Regions from separate parts of the Shewanella woodyi ATCC 51908 genome, predicted to be linked through region 2. Evidence: predicted binding sites of a transcription regulator. Region 2 holds the regulator's gene; each other region holds the start of a gene.
The links. Region 2 encodes LexA, which represses DNA repair genes until DNA is damaged. Its sites were predicted from a motif close to TACTGTATNNNNATACAGTA; they were not measured.
Positions count from the first base shown of each region.

Region 1: a site for LexA is predicted at 2,132-2,151, ahead of recA (recombinase RecA). Genes of this name have one in related genera too.
Region 3: a site for LexA is predicted at 1,825-1,844, ahead of SWOO_RS15355 (DNA topoisomerase III). Genes of this name have one in related genera too.
Region 4: a site for LexA is predicted at 2,512-2,531, ahead of SWOO_RS10895 (YebG family protein). Genes of this name have one in related genera too.

Region 1 is NC_010506.1:4,092,523-4,096,742, forward strand. Features, by position in the region: gene alaS (alanine--tRNA ligase) at 1-674, opposite strand, end outside; gene recA (recombinase RecA) at 966-2,027, opposite strand; gene mutS (DNA mismatch repair protein MutS) at 2,357-4,220, shown strand, end outside.
Region 2 is NC_010506.1:215,403-219,622, reverse strand. Features, by position in the region: gene plsB (glycerol-3-phosphate 1-O-acyltransferase PlsB) at 1-1,109, opposite strand, end outside; gene lexA (transcriptional repressor LexA) at 1,329-1,946, shown strand; gene SWOO_RS00920 (cell division inhibitor SulA) at 1,943-2,455, shown strand; gene coxB (cytochrome c oxidase subunit II) at 3,054-4,220, shown strand, end outside.
Region 3 is NC_010506.1:3,641,752-3,645,971, reverse strand. Features, by position in the region: gene SWOO_RS15365 (HD-GYP domain-containing protein) at 151-1,260, shown strand; gene SWOO_RS15360 (hypothetical protein) at 1,434-1,700, opposite strand; gene SWOO_RS15355 (DNA topoisomerase III) at 1,860-3,860, shown strand; gene SWOO_RS15350 (LysR family transcriptional regulator) at 3,910-4,220, opposite strand, start outside.
Region 4 is NC_010506.1:2,605,166-2,609,385, forward strand. Features, by position in the region: gene SWOO_RS10880 (MlaD family protein) at 1-1,065, opposite strand, end outside; gene SWOO_RS10885 (paraquat-inducible protein A) at 1,034-1,684, opposite strand; gene SWOO_RS10890 (paraquat-inducible protein A) at 1,677-2,303, opposite strand; gene SWOO_RS10895 (YebG family protein) at 2,543-2,827, shown strand; gene SWOO_RS10900 (GAF domain-containing protein) at 2,845-3,303, shown strand; gene proQ (RNA chaperone ProQ) at 3,591-4,220, shown strand, end outside.

The DNA.
Region 1 (4,220 bases), 2.1 Mb from region 2:
ATCTCGCCACTAGCTTGGCGGTTGTACTGCATAAATACGATATTCCAGATCTCGATAAAACGATCACCATCCTCTTCAGGCGTACCTGGACGACCACCCCAGATATGATCGCCATGATCATAGAAGATCTCAGAACAAGGACCACAAGGACCTGTATCACCCATCTGCCAGAAGTTATCAGAGGCATATGGAGCCCCTTTATTATCGCCGATACGGATCAAACTCTCTGCTGGAACTCCAATCTCTTTAGTCCAGATATCAAAAGCTTCATCATCGGTTTCATAGATGGTGACACATAGACGTTCTTTAGGAAGCTTTAGCTCTTGAGTCAGAAAGTTCCATGCAAAGCTGATTGCTTCACGCTTAAAGTAATCACCGAAGCTAAAATTACCTAACATTTCGAAAAAGGTATGGTGACGAGCGGTATAACCCACATTATCCAGATCATTGTGCTTACCACCGGCACGCACGCAACGCTGAGAAGAGGTAGCTCGTGTATAACTACGCTTATCTTCTCCTAGAAATACATCTTTAAACTGGTTCATACCTGCGTTAGTAAACAGCAAGGTTGGATCATTTACAGGTACCAGTGAACTACTGTCCACAACCTGATGACCGTTAGTGCGGAAATACTCCAAGAAAGCACTTCTTAGCGCTGCAGTGGTTTGATACATGAAATCATCCTGAATTAATTAAGCTAACAGTGAATATAACATTCACCGACATACTATTTAGCCGGACATTATAATCAGTCTAAAGGATAACAACCAGAGATTTAGCGGTGGAAAAGTCGGAAAGAGTCGAAATTTAGAGGAAGCGCTAAGCTAGCAGGGGAAAACTGAGTCACAGTCAATAAAACAGTTTAGAGATTATATCAATCAGTATAATAATCGCGGTGGCAAGATACCACCGCGAGATAGTGAGCGTGAGCAATGATGCAAACAGTTAAGCTTAGTGCTCAGTGCTTAGAATATTTCACCAGTTTCAAGATCAACATTCTCATCACCCACTTCAGACTCGACTGCAGGCTCAACAGAGGCAAGCAGCATGCCACGTAGTGCTGTATCAATCTCCTCAGCAATCGCTGGGTTATCAAGCAGGAACTTACCCGCATTTGCACGACCTTGGCCTATCTTATCGCCTTTATAGCTATACCAAGCACCAGCTTTCTCAACCAGTTTATGAGCCACACCTAAGTCAACCAATTCACCAGTACGGTTAATACCTTGCCCGTATAGGATCTGGAACTCAGCCTGTTTAAATGGTGCAGCAATCTTATTCTTAACCACTTTCACGCGAGTCTCGTTACCAACAACCTCATCACGCTCTTTAATTGCACCAGTGCGGCGGATATCAAGACGGACAGAAGCATAAAACTTCAGTGCGTTACCACCTGTAGTGGTTTCAGGGTTACCAAACATAACACCAATCTTCATACGGATCTGGTTAATAAAGATAAGCATGGTATTGGTTTGTTTTAGGTTACCAGCAAGCTTACGCATCGCTTGACTCATCATACGAGCCGCTAGACCCATGTGAGAATCACCAATCTCACCTTCAATTTCCGCTTTTGGTGTTAAGGCAGCAACCGAATCGACAACGATAACATCAACAGCACCAGAGCGAGTTAACGCATCACAGATCTCTAACGCTTGCTCACCCGTATCAGGCTGTGAACAAAGTAAATTATCGATATCCACACCTAGCTTTTTAGCATAGATAGGGTCTAGAGCATGCTCTGCATCGATAAAGGCACATACTTTGCCTTCACGTTGAGCTGCGGCAATAAGCTCTAGAGTTAGGGTTGTTTTACCTGAAGATTCTGGACCGTAGATCTCAACGATACGTCCCATTGGAAGACCGCCAGCGCCTAAGGCAACATCTAAAGAGAGTGAACCGGTAGAGATAGTTTCAACATCCATTGAGCGGTTTTCGCCCAGCTTCATAATAGAGCCTTTACCGAACTGCTTTTCGATCTGGCCTAAAACGGCGTTAAGTGCTTTCTCTTTGTTCGCGTCTATCTTCATTCCTGTATCCTCAGAGTCACAGCGGTTGCGCTGATTAAAATCTTGTGATGACTCCAGCGTCTATCAAAAAGTGCGTAAAAGGAGTCTCAATATGCAAACTAGTATACTGTATAGTCATACAGTATCAAGTACTGTGGAAGAATATTTTTCTTCACTCCAGATCACTGGATAATAAGTACTTATTTCCACAGATATTATTCATTCTGATTTTTTATCGCGATTAAAAGCTTAATAATGGGAAAAATATTGTTAATATTGCCGCCAACCAGTAAAGGTCGATTTAGATAAATGCGGCCAGTTTAATACGTCATAAAAGAGACGAGCAGTAGATGAAAGCGATCGACAGCCAAGATTTAGAAAAACATACCCCTATGATGCGTCAGTATTTGACTTTAAAAGCCGAAAATCCAGATGTACTTCTTTTCTACCGTATGGGCGATTTCTATGAGCTTTTTTACGATGATGCCAAGAAGGCATCTGAGCTATTAGGGATCTCACTTACAGCAAGAGGCAAAAGTGGTGGTGATCCTATCCCTATGGCTGGCCTTCCCTACCACGCTGTAGAGGGCTATTTGGCAAAGCTGGTTCAACTGCGAGTTTCGGTTGCTATCTGTGAACAAGTTGGCGATCCAGCGACATCTAAAGGCCCGGTTGAGCGTAAGGTGGTTCGACTCGTCACACCAGGCACACTCACCGATGAAGCGTTACTGCAGGAGAGACAAGATAATCTACTTGCAGCGGTTTATCACGGTAAAAAAGGCTTTGGCTATGCCACATTAGATATTAGTTCGGGGCGATTTGTCATTGCGGAACTTGAGTCCTGTGAAGCACTAGAAGCAGAGCTTCAACGTACCAGTCCAGCTGAGCTTCTCTACAGTGAAGACTTCTCTGAGATGAGCCTGATTTCAGCATTTGAAGGCACCCGCCGTCGCCCTGAGTGGGAGTTTGATTTCGACACAAGTCAAAAGCTTCTGCTTGATCAATTTGGTACCAAAGATCTGCAAGGTTTTGGGTTAGATGGTGCTCGGCTATCTCTTCAGGCAGCCGGTTGTCTTATGCAGTACGTAAAAGACACTCAACGCACAGCACTCCCTCATATCAACTCAATAGTCAGGTTTAATCAAGGCGATAGCATCATTCTCGATGCTGCAACCAGACGTAACCTAGAGCTAACGATGAACCTCCAAGGGGGCCACTCAAATACGCTTGCCACTGTGCTCGATAATACAACGACTCCGATGGGAAGTCGTATGTTACAAAGATGGATCCACGAGCCACTGCGTGATCGTCAGCGTATCGAAGCGCGTCAAAGCGCCCTCGAAGAGATATTGGAGAATGGTCTCTATGATGAGTTGCACCCTCTATTAAAGTCACTGGGTGATGTTGAGCGGATAACCGCGAGGCTTGCATTGAGAAATGCACGTCCCAGAGACTTCTCTCGCCTTAAGCATGCCTTAGCGATACTGCCAGAGATCCAACAAATACTGGCCAGATGCCAATCGGCTCACCTTCAATCTTTAGCTAGAATTATCAGTGAGTTTCCAGAGGAACTAGCATTACTTGATAGTGCGATCGTCGATAATCCTCCTATGCTTATCCGTGATGGTGGGGTGTTAAAGCCTGGCTACAATGCTGAATTAGATCAATGGCGTGACCTAAGCCAAGGCGCAACAGACTACTTAGCTGAGCTTGAGGCAAGAGAAAAAGAGGCCACTGGCATCTCGACGCTAAAAGTCGGCTACAATCGTGTACACGGTTACTATATTGAGGTCAGTCGGAGAGAATCTGATCTTGTGCCTCTGAGTTACCAGCGCAGACAGACACTGAAAAATACTGAGCGTTATATTGTCGCAGAGCTAAAGGAGCACGAAGAGAAAGTGCTCTCCAGCCAAGGCAAAGCCCTAGCCCTTGAGAAGCAACTATGGGATCAACTGTTCGATCTTATCTTGCCTCAGCTCCATGAATTGCAACTTTTCGCCCAAGGTGCAGCAGAGCTAGATGTACTCGCAAACTTTGCAGAGCGAGCCGACACGCTCAACTATCAAAGACCAGTGTTAACCGATATCCCTGGTATTCAAATAGAGTCTGGTCGACACCCTGTAATTGAACAGGTGAGTCAAACTCCATTCATTGCCAATCCAGTGACCTTAAGTCCTGCGAGAAAGATGTTGATAGTGACAGGTCCAAATATGG
Region 2 (4,220 bases):
CGAAACACAGCGGTATACAGTTTATTACCTCTGAAACTACGGCGAATAAAGAAGGCACCACCACGGCGGAACATAGGGCCTGCAGGCCAGAAATTCAGGTTGATCCCCGCTGCAATGTGAGGCGGAACCATACCTTGGTAATAGAGAATATAGGAGAGCAGCAGATAATCCATATGGCTTCTGTGACAAGGCACGTAGATGATCTCATGGCCATCATGGTGTAGCTGACGGATCTGTTCAGCTCCCTTAATATTGATACCTTTGTAAAGCTTATTCCACAACCAGGTCAGGAAGCGCTCAGCAATACGCACTAAGCTGTCTGAGTAATCCGCAGCAATCTCATCCAGATACTCCATCGCCTTCGCTCTGGCTTCAACCTCTGAAATCTTCTTGCTCGTCGCCTCCTCCTGAATCGCTCTCTTTAAACTTTCTGAGTTAATCAAGGCATGGAAAAGGGCCTGCCTCTTAGGTAAAACTGGGCCTGTCATCACCTTTCGCTGACGGCTAAAGTGCACTCGGGCTACGCGGGCAAGTTTATGTGCGATACGCTTATCAGTGCCATGCTCATCGGCCATATAACGTATCGAGACCGAATTGGAGAATTGAACAAAGTTATGTCGGCCTAAAAATAGGATCATCAAACATTTACGCAACCAAGTTGGATTCTCACGCTCAAGCACAGCGGCTTTCATCGTGTCATCCTCTTTACCTGGCGTTCTTCCCCAATAGAGACTCACAGGTACCAGTTGAATATCGAGATCTGGACTCTCTTTATGTGCCTTTAACAGATCCATAAAGCTACTTAGGAAGAACTCATTACTCTCCCTTTTCCCCATAAGAGGCTTAGCCCCCTCTAGGCATACCACTCTAGGCGTTGACCGCCCTTCAACCTCTAATGGCTCATAAGGGCTAGGTAAACCTAGCTCTCCCGTGATCTCACTGAGAGCTGCGATGTCACTGAGAGATTCAGTCTTCATCACATAAACGAGCGGTTTCTCAGGATCTAGATTTAGATCCTTAAACGGTTCTTGCGGCACAACAATAGTATGCACCAACTTTTTCTGAAGCCAGCGCAGTGATTTAAACCAAAGGGAGTCTTGTTTGGACATTATTCTTATGCAATGTGTTTAATTTAATAACTGCATAGAGTACCAGATTTTGAATAATTCCACCAAATTAGCTCAAGCCTTAGATAACCGCTGCTATCAGAGAGAAAAACAGAGCTTAAATAGTACAGATAAGAAAAACAGATAAAATTTGGTTAATACTTGCACTGATCAAAATACTGTATATACTGACAGTTACTGTATAGAAAGACAGGATTGATAATGAGACCTTTAACACCACGACAAGCTGAAATTCTTGAACTAATTAAATGCAATATTGCCGAAACAGGCATGCCTCCAACCCGTGCAGAAATTGCTAAACGTTTAGGTTTTAAAAGCGCCAACGCTGCTGAGGAACACCTAAAGGCTCTAGCTAAAAAGGGCTGTATTGAGATCATTCCTGGTACATCTCGTGGTATTAGGTTAGCTCAAACAGAGGAGCTTGAAGAGCAAGGCTTACCTTTGATAGGCCAAGTTGCAGCTGGGGAGCCTATCCTAGCTCAAGAGCATGTTGAACAGCATTATCAAGTTGATCCAAATATGTTCCATCCAAGTGCCGACTTTCTACTTAGGGTACGTGGCGACAGCATGAAAGATATCGGTATTCTCGAAGGAGATCTTCTGGCTGTCCATAAGGCTGAGCAAGCAAGAAACGGTCAGGTTGTCGTTGCCCGTGTTGAAGATGATGTAACAGTTAAACGCTTCGAGAAAAAAGGCAGTACTGTTTACCTTCATGCAGAAAATGAAGATTACAGTCCTATAGTCGTTGATCTAACTAACCAAAGCCTAAGTATTGAAGGATTGGCTGTCGGTGTTATTCGCAATGGAGATTGGCAATGAACACATTAATCGGCAATGGCCCAAGACATCCTGGACTTTGGATAGATCACCAGACTCATTACTCCAGCCAGCTACAAAGCAGTACTATCTCCTCTGTAGCCAGCTCTACACAAGGGCGTGAAGAGTTAAAACAGGTGAGCTCACAGCTTGCCACATTAAGCCAGCAGGGACAGTGGATAGTGTTAATCAGCCCACCGAATATAGGCTACAAGAAGCTGCTAGCAGAAGCCGGTGTTAGAATGAACCGCGTACTTTTGGTACATGCAAAAGATGAAGTGGAAACCCTCTGGGCAATGGAAAAAGCACTGACAAGTGGCACCTCTAGCGCAGTGCTCTGTTGGACTCAATCGTTAGATGCACGTGATAGCCGCCGTCTTCAAATTGTTGCTAAAAGTGCTAGAGCGTTGGGCGTTGTTATTGAGGATGCAAATTCAAGCTCTCAGGTAAATACCCATAACCCTATTATCGACTCAGCTTTGCAACCAAGTTTATTTTCATCCGTTCACTAATCTCTCCCCCTATCTTCTTAAGCCCCTTTTATGGGGCTTTTTTGCGAATAGCACTTTCAAAAAACATCTGAATATCCAGCATATCTAAAGAGTTTCAAGCTTATATAAAGGGCTTTGAAACCCATACACCATGAGGTTTTTAGTGACTAAAAAGAAAATGACTATCTCTTCATCAATACCTAGGATTGAAAAATTTAACAATATCGAAACCTGCTAAATACCTATATGAAATGGCATTATTAATTTAAAAATAAAGAAAAAGTGATCTTGATCAATATTTCAACACACAGTAAGTTAGAAACATAACAACGATAATTTGTTATATCCAAAGCGATTTAGTCGTCTGCAAAGTAAATCAATTCCCAGTGATATAACTGCATTGTTTACCTAGCGGAAATCGAAACAGATATATTCTGTAGTAGGTACAGATGTGGTTAACTTCAGCAGCAAAAAAGACTGCTACTTTCACAATAATAAGTAAAACCGCTAGCGTACTTTGATGTCATCGTTGCTTTTTTGGGAACTGAAGAGTTTGCATAGAGCAGAGACTTACTGTGTGACTCTTCTTTGTCTTATATTTTGGCAGAGGAGAAGTCTAGTGAAGAAAGCGCTGTATTGTTTTCTGGCGTTGCTGTTTACGCCACCCATGTTGGCATCAGAGATGCCCTTGAATATGACTCAAGGGGTTACGGAGATCAGTGGTCAGGTGTACAACCTGCACATGATCATCCTATATATCTGTTGTGCCATCGGAATCTTGGTCTTTGGTGTGATGATCTATTCCATGATCAATCACAGAAAATCCAAAGGTGCGATTGCGGCTAATTTTCACGAAAGTACAAAGGTTGAGATAGCTTGGACCGTTGTGCCTTTTATCATACTTATTTTAATGGCAATACCCGCCACTAAAACCCTGATCGCAATGGAAGATCCTTCCGATGCCGATATCACAATTAAAGTTACCGGCTCTCAATGGAAATGGCATTACAGCTATTTTGATGAAGATATCGAATTTTACAGCTTACTCTCCACTCCCAGAGAACAGATCGATGGCACAGAGGCAAAAGGAGAGAACTATCTCCTTGAGGTTGATAACCCCTTAGTTCTTCCAATCAACAAGAAAGTGCGTTTTCTTATGACTTCAGAAGATGTCATCCATTCGTGGTGGGTGCCCGCTTTCGCTGTTAAAAAAGATGCCAATCCAGGATTCATTAATGAAGCTTGGACACGTATAGACAAAACAGGAACTTACCGAGGCCAATGTGCTGAGTTATGTGGCAAAGACCATGGCTTTATGCCAATTGTGGTCGAAGCAGTTTCTGAAGCAGATTTCGATACTTGGTTAGTTGAGCAGAAGAGTAAAGCAAGCTCTGCTGCCGCAGAAGCCCAAGCAGCATTGAGTAAAACCTTGAGTATGGATGAACTAATGACTCAAGGAGAACAGGTATACATGGCAAACTGCGCTGCATGTCACCAACCGAACGGTGCGGGTCTTCCTGGGGTGTTTCCCTCTCTTATTGGCAGTCCTCTGATTAAAGGCGCTGTCGCAGGTCATGTTGATATTGTTTTAAATGGTAAGACTGGCACTGCAATGCAAGCCTTCGCTAAGCAGTTAACTGCAACAGAAATTGCGGCTGTGGTTACCTATGAGCGTAATGCTTGGGGCAATGACTCTGGTGATACTGTTCAAGCGGCAGATATCAGCTCCGCGAGCCCAGCTTCCGCAACACCGAGCGAGTCAGAAGCTGCAGTTCCAGTAACCTTA
Region 3 (4,220 bases), 2.5 Mb from region 2:
ATGTTTCTTTTCAATAATCGAATTACACACTCTTTTCTTCATGTTTAAAGTGAGTGATGAATACGAAAAGACGAACACTTTTTTTCGGTACAATATTTATTTTAGACCTATAATTTAAATAGGCTTATTTAATTGTCTTGTGGAACTGAAATGGAATCGAGCAGGGATACTTTTGTAAAAGATAAAAAAACGGTCTTAATTGTCGATGATACGCCAGATAACCTTAGTCTTCTTCATGAACTACTAAAGGATAACTATCATGTCAAAGCTGCCGTTAATGGTGTGATAGCACTAAACATCATTAATAAAGGAGGCATAGACATTATTCTTCTGGATGTGATGATGCCTGAGATGGATGGCTATGAAGTTTGTCGCAGAGTGAAGGCTGATGATGAAATCTGTGACATTCCTATTATTTTTCTTACAGCGAAAACGAGCATTGATGATGAGACCATGGGTTTTGATCTTGGTGCTGCTGATTATCTAAGTAAACCTATCAGTCCTCCTCTGTTATTAGCGCGGGTAAAGACTCACCTAGAGATAAAAGCTTCAAAAGATTATTTAAAAAATCAAAACATCTTGTTAGAGAATGAAGTGAAGCGTCGAACTCAGGAGGTGGTGAATATTCAAAATGTGACAATTACTGCCATGGCAAATTTGGCGGAGACCCGAGATCCTGAGACAGGGTTTCATATTAAGCGAACTCAGATCTATATGAAGTTACTTGCGACTCAGCTTAGTCATAAAGAGCACTATCGTGAGATGTTAACTCCCGCTTATATTGAACAGCTTTTTACCTCAGCGCCTCTACATGACATTGGAAAAGTGGGGATATCGGACAGTATCTTATTAAAGCCAGGTAAGCTGACTAAAGAGGAGTTTGATACGATGAAAACCCATGCTTATTTAGGGTTTAAATCGTTAGATACAGCAGAGAAACACATGGATCAATCTGATACGTTCTTGCATATCGCCAAGGATATCGCTCACTATCACCATGAAAAATGGGATGGTTCAGGTTATCCAGATGGTTTAGTTGGAGAGGCTATTCCCTTGAGTGCCCGTATGATGGCGATAGCCGATGTGTACGACGCACTTATTAGTAAGCGGGTGTATAAAGATGCGATGACCCATGAAACCGCATTAGATATTATTAAGGAGGGGAAGGGCAACCATTTTGATCCTGAATTAATTGAGGCTTTCCTCGAAGTTGAAGATGATTTTTATGAGGTTGCATCTAAATACAGAGATGAAAATTAAACAGGGCATAAGTTGGGCTCTATTTTGACTTAGTTCGATGAACAGTATTCTTTCGTTTATCTGTTTTTACTCTAAATTTGCTAATGACAGGATCAGTAATATTTATAGTAACATTAACTTAGAGCCGATCACTTCGATTAGCTGGTTCTTTATTTTAAATCCCCGATACATGGCTAATTGACATGTACACACCACACCAGCATCCAGATAGCGAACAGAAAAGTCACCGCATTGCGGTTAAGCCTATGTTTCATACTTAAGCCGATTAAAGTACTGATACAGGTTAATGCTATCTGCATGGTCAGCAATAACATTAACTCAAAAATTTTGTTGTCGGTTACAAAAGGTAAAATAAGCAGGGCAATGGCAGTAACAAGCAGAAAATGATAGAGAAGTAGGTTATTCAGACTACTACCAGAGGCGGGAGTGGTTGCAATCATCAGGTGTCCTTTCGTTAGTCAGAGAATATCTTGAACTCGATTATTGTTTAAATGAGAATTATTCTCAATTGAATTTACATTAAATTCTTTCATCATTGCAGCTAGATAGACTTTAAGCTAAAGTTACTGGTAATTTATACAGTGTTCGGTATTTTATTTATGATCCTCTATATCGCAGAGAAACCCTCCCTTGGTCGGGCGATTGCCGACGTGTTGCCTAAACCCCATAAAAAAGGTGACGGGCACATTATTGCTGGCAATGGAGATTGTGTTTCTTGGTGTATTGGCCACCTTCTTGAGCAAGCCGAGCCTGATGCCTATGACCCTGAGTTCAAATCGTGGAAGTTTGAACACCTGCCAATTGTTCCAGATAGCTGGAAAATGAAAGCTAAGCCGAAAACTCGCTCACAACTAACTATTTTAAAAGGATTAATTAAGCAGGCCTCACAACTTGTTAATGCCGGAGATCCTGATAGAGAGGGACAACTTCTGGTCGATGAGGTGATCGCTCATTTTGGCGTTAAAGGGGATAAATTACATCAAACAAAACGTTTGTTGATAAGCGATCTTAACCCACAAGCGGTAAAGCGAGCCTTAGGACAGATGCGCAGTAATCGTGAGTTCATTCCTCTATCCACCTCTGCTTTAGCCCGCTCACGGGCTGATTGGTTATACGGGCTAAATATGACTCGGGCATATACGATTCAGGGACGCAAAGTTGGTTATCAAGGTGTACTGTCAGTGGGCCGTGTACAGACCCCATTACTTGGCTTAGTGGTTCGCCGAGATGAGGAGATCGCTAATTTTGTCTCTAAACCATTCTTTGAGGTGTTAGCCAATCTTAGTACTGAGCATAATGAACATTTTAAAGCGAAATGGCAGCCCAGCGAAGCATGCCAAGCCTATATGGACGAAGAGGGGAGAGTGCTTTCAAAAGGCTTAGCGCAAAATGTCGTTGGCAGGATCACTGAGCAGCCAGCTTGTGTGGTGGGTCTAGACAGTAAAGACAAGAAACAGAATCAGCCACTTCCTTATAATCTTTCATCCTTGCAGATAGATGCCGCTAAGCGTTTTGGCATGAGTGCTAAGGAGGTATTAGATACTTGTCAGGCACTCTATGAGAAATATAAACTGATCACCTATCCCAGATCCGATAGTCGTTATCTACCTATTGAGCAGTTCTCGATGGCACCTTCAGTGATTAAAGCTGTGCTGAGTGGCGCAAGCGAGTTAGTGATAGGGCCTGAACAGCCTGATTCTAAAATTAAGTCCAAGGCGTGGAACGATAAGAAAGTTGATGCCCATCACGCCATTATTCCCACAGAGAAAACGGCAAATTTAGCTGGATTAACGCCAAGAGAGAGGCAGATATATCTGCAGCTTGCTCGCCAGTATCTAGCGCAGTTTTACAGCCCCTACCAATACCATGAAACCTTGGTTGAGGTGGAGATTGCGGGAGGTAAGTTCAAAACCAAGGCTAAGCAAGATAAATCCCTAGGATGGAAACAGCTTTTCGCTAAAAAGGGGGAAAAACTGGAGGAGAAGGGGAGCGCTGTTGGCGACAGTAGTGATGATGACTTAGACGCTTTACAAAAGTTACCTCAGCTTAAAAAAGGTCAAGCTCTTCACTCGGGTCAAGGTGAGCTCATTGAGAAGCAGACTCAAGCTCCCAAGCATTTTACCGATGCGACTTTACTTGGTGCTATGACAGGGATAAATCGCTATGTTACCGACCCTGAGATCCGCAAGATTTTAAAAGACACCGACGGTCTAGGTACCGAGGCTACACGGGCGGGAATTATTGAGTTGCTGTTTAAGCGAAATTACCTAAGCAGAAGTGGTAAATCCATTGTTGCAACCGACGTCGGAAAGGGGCTGATTAATAGCCTGCCAATGAGTGCAACTACGCCAGATATGACTGCACTTTGGGAAAGTAACTTAGATGCTATTAGTCGTAAGGAAGCCAAGTACATCAACTTTATGTCACCACTGGTGGATTCACTTGCCCAACTTATCACCCAGGCTGGTGCGCAACTGCCTACCTCGTTACAAGGTATTAAGGCCCCTAAATCAAACTTTAAAAAAAGGGCATACAGTAGAAAGAAAACAACCAAGAGTGCTGCTAAACCCAGTGGCAGAAGAGCGACAAAGGTCAGCTAGGTTCTTACTTTGTCTCATTTCTGTCGGCTTATTCTTTGGTTGCTAGATTTTAATCATTGGCCTTTAGTTGCTCCAGAATTTTGTTTTTAATGGTTTGGTGACGACGTGCTAGCTGTCGGTTTCGTTTATGCACCAAAAATAGTGATTCATTTACAGCTTGTTTAGGGGGGGAAATATAGAGCTTATCACGGTAGCTAGAGTTCGAAAGCACACTTTGAGGGAGTACAGTACAGCCTATGCCTAGTGAGATCGGCAGCAAAATTTGGTTGAGTTGATTAACATAGCTGACGGTTTTTATTTCATCGATGTTGAGTTTTGAGAGTTCAGAGTTGCCACACAGGTCGAAATAGAGTGATAGAT
Region 4 (4,220 bases), 2.4 Mb from region 2:
GCTTCCTGTGAGTAACCGCTCTGCATGTTTAACGCCTGAAAGTGATAGATCTGCCCCCTCTAACCAAAATTGGGAGCTTGCGGAAAGTAGTTCTGCATGCTCAGTATTGAGCTTAGCGGTAAACTCAACCCCTGAGTTGGTGAGTTTAGAGTCGGTGATGCGGCCAATGTTGATGCCTCTAAATACAATTGGAGTACCTATGGTTGCTGACTCAGCTTTATCAGCGGTCAAGGTAAACTCTATCCCGCCTAGAGCGAGTTCTTCATTGTCATAAATCTTATATTGCTGGCCTTTTTCTGCCATTTCTGAGTTTTCAGAGGAGCTGAAGCTTAACCCGCCAGCCAAAATAGTGGATAAGCTTTCGGTTTTTATCTTTATGCCAGAGAGTGAGGCATCTATTTTAAGGCCTGATACATTCCAAAATTGTGAGTCTTTTTTGACTAGGTGAGCATATTGTTTCTTAATAAAGGCGGTGAGTGAGATCTCACTTGCTCCTTTGAGTTTATAGCTTATCACCTGTCCAACGGGGATCTGGCGATAAAAGAGCTGAGAACCAACATCTAAAGAGCCCAAAGTTTCACTCGTCAGCTCTATCACTAATCCATCTTCGTTAGGCAAAATTGCAGGTGCATTCTCTTCTGCTTCAAAGAAAGACTGGGATTCGCCATCTCCGGGTTGAATAGCAATATAGTTGCCAGAAAATAGGGTATCTAACCCCTCAACACCTGTAATTGACGCTTTTGGGGCAACTAGCCAGAATTTAGTGCCTTTATTAAGAAAAGGATCGGCTCGATAATCCATTTTTAGGTCAACATTAACGCCTTTTAGCTCGTCATCAATACTGATATCGACCACTTTACCGACTGTTAAACCTTGGTAGCGGACTAATGTTTTTCCTACATCAATACCAGTAGCGCTAGGGAAGTGGATCCGCACTTCGATACCCGCTTCTTTAATACTCTTTACGCCTAACCAAGCGCCTAATGCCAGCGCCACTAGTGGCAGAAGCCAGATTGGAGAGAAGAGTTTCTTTTTAACGACTTTTGGTGCTTCTATTTTTGTCATCTTTCGATTCCAGTCGATCCCAGAGTAAACGAGTGTCCAGTACTTTTGCTGCCATCTGAGTCAGCAAAATCACTAATGCAAATGCAGTGGCGGCTGGGGCGGGCTTGGCATCCAAGAGCTGCCCCATATTAACCAGTGCGACAGTGATGGATATGACAAATAGGTCCAACATGGACCAACGTCCTATCCATTCAATGATATGGAAACCTACCATTAGCATCTTCTTGGAGATGGGCAAACGAAAACTGATGGCGGTTAGGTAAATCGTTAAGCCGACTATTTTAAGTAGAGGGACTAAAATACTGGCGGTAAACAGTATAATCGCGATAGGAAACATGTCGGATTGTACTAGGTGTGTGATCCCGGTAAAGATGGTGTCATGGCGAATACGCCCACGATCGGTCAACATGGTGATTGGATAGATATTTGCCGGAATTAACAAGATGGCTGCGGTGATAAGTAACGCCCAGCTTTTTTGCAAGCTAGTGGTATCTCGTACCATTAATGGGCTATCACAGCGAGTACAGTGAGTCTGTTTCTGCTCATTTAGTTTATTACAGGAGGGGCAAGTGGTTAATCCCATCTCCTTGCCTTGAGCATTTTCATCGATGTTACTCATCAAGCATGCTCCACATATGCTCTAAATTATATTCACGCTGTAGAAATAGAGTGACGATAAAAAGCATAGAGAAGCAAAATGTTCCCATGCCTAAGAAGATATCGGCAAAATCAGATAAATTGAACACAGACACTAAGATACTGATGAGGTAGATCTCAAGCATGGTTAGCTGCGACAGAATATCTTGATATTTCAACAGGCGTTTAAGCACGTCTCTAAAAAAAGGCGAGTGCAGACGGTATTTAATGATTAGGATCTGCGACAAGATTGATAATATTAGTACTCCTGGTGCGATCACCGCCGTGAGCATGACCGATATTCCCACGATCCAGTAACCTTGGTGCGCAACGGCTATGGCTCCTTCTGCAATTGTTGCTGTTCTTACACTGCCTAAAAAATGTAACTCTAAAATGGGAAGAAAATTAGCAGGCGTGAAAAAGATCAGTGCAGTGATGCAAAGCGCTAACATACCGTTAATGGAACAGTATGGCGTATCGTAAAGGGCGGTATGACAACGCGGACACAAGGCCCTAACTCCCGAAGGAAGTGCTCGCTTGGTTACCACTAAATCACAGGAGCGGCATAAGGTCACGCAATCATCAATACAATCTCGTTCCATCTCTAGCTTCAAATCCCTTATTGGTATCCTGTTTTACATGGACATTTGAGCGGGTAAGCTATCCCACCAGACTAAAACGCGGCTTTAGTATAGTGATGAACCTTAAACCATTCTTAAATATACAACATCAGTAACTGTTGATAATCAGCTGGATTATATCAGATTTCTCAGAATACTTGCATAAGAAGTTATTTTTGTGAGACTCTGTAACTGTATATAAAAACAGTATGAGGGCAGGTATGGCGGTAATTACTAAATTTGTCGTGGTCAGAGAAGGGGTTGAGAAGATGACATTCACATCTAAGAAGGAAGCTGATGCTTACGACAAGATGCTTGATATCGCTGATCAATTGACGCCTTTTGTGGCGAATTCTGAACTTGAGCTGGATGATAATGTCTGCGAAAAGTTAGCTTTCTATATGGCACAAAATAAAGATGAGTTATTCAGTTTACTAAAAGGTGTGGCACCTTCTGCAGCAAAAACCGCTAAAAAATCGCCTAAAAAGGCAGAAACTAAAAAATAAAGTGTTAGGAAATTTGTATGGATCTGGAATGTTATGACTCCTTAAATCGTCAGGCTCAGGCACTGCTCTCGGGAGAAGATGATCTGGTTGCTGCGATGGCAAACTTTTCAGCCTTGATTAATGATGCTGTTGAGCAACTTAATTGGGTTGGTTTTTACCTCCTAAAAGATGAGCAACTTGTTTTAGGTCCTTTTCAAGGAAAAGTGGCATGCAGTCGTATCCCGCTTGGTAAAGGTGTATGTGGAACTTCAGCAGCAGAAAAAAAGACGATGCGAGTTGATGATGTCCATCAATTTGATGGTCATATTGCTTGTGATTCAGCCAGTAACTCTGAGATTGTCATTCCTGTTTTCGATAATAATAGGCTTATCGGTGTACTCGATATAGACAGCCCAATTTTGAACCGATTCACTAAAACAGATCAAATTGGCCTGGAAAACTTAGTTAAGAGCTTCGAAAGTGCGTTATTTGGTTAAACTACAACCAATTTTGCGCAATTGATGGTCGCAATCGCGGCCGTCACGCTTATAATAGGCGATTCGAATGATAAGGGCGTTAAGCGTTTCTCATTCTTAGAATGAATGCTTGGCGTTTGTTAATTGTAATTGCTAAGGTATGTCTGCTGCGTTTGTACTCTTGCCCAATGTTTAGTCATAGACTGGAGCTCGAATACAGCTGAGCCTGACGAATATAAACGACCCTTGATGACATATTATGCTGATATGTTTGGATAGAGTCCCTTTTTTTAACTGTGGAAGTAATGATGGAATCAACAGAGAAGTTGACCGACACCAACGCAATACTTGCGTATTTATATGAAACATTTCCTTTGTGCTTTATCGCCGAAGGTGAAACTAAGCCATTAAAGATTGGATTGTTTCAGGATTTGGCTGAAAGGTTGGCTGATGATTCTAAAGTAAGTAAAACCCAATTGAGAATTGCTTTAAGACGCTATACTAGTAGCTGGCGTTACCTAAAAGGCGTAAAAGCGGGTGCACAACGTATCGATTTAGACGGTCAAGCGTGTGGTGAATTAGAGCAGGAGCATATTGAACATGCTCAGTTGACTCTTAAAGAGAGCCAGGAAAAAGCTAAAGCGAAGCGTATTGCTAAAGCAACAGCCGCTAAGGCTAGCGAAAAGGCAAGTAAGAAGCCTGCTAAGAAAGTCGCACCTAAGCGTACAAAACCTGCACCTAAGCCAGTTAAAGAAGCGGCACCAGCTGTTAATTTAACGCCTGCAGTACTAAATGAGCTGAAACAAAACCAGCGTGTTAATGTCAAACTAGGTAAGTCACCTGTTGCCGGTGTGATTGTTGACATTAAGAAAGAAGATGTTCAAGTACAGTTAGACTCAGGTTTAACAGTTAAAGTACGTGTTGAGCACATAATGCTG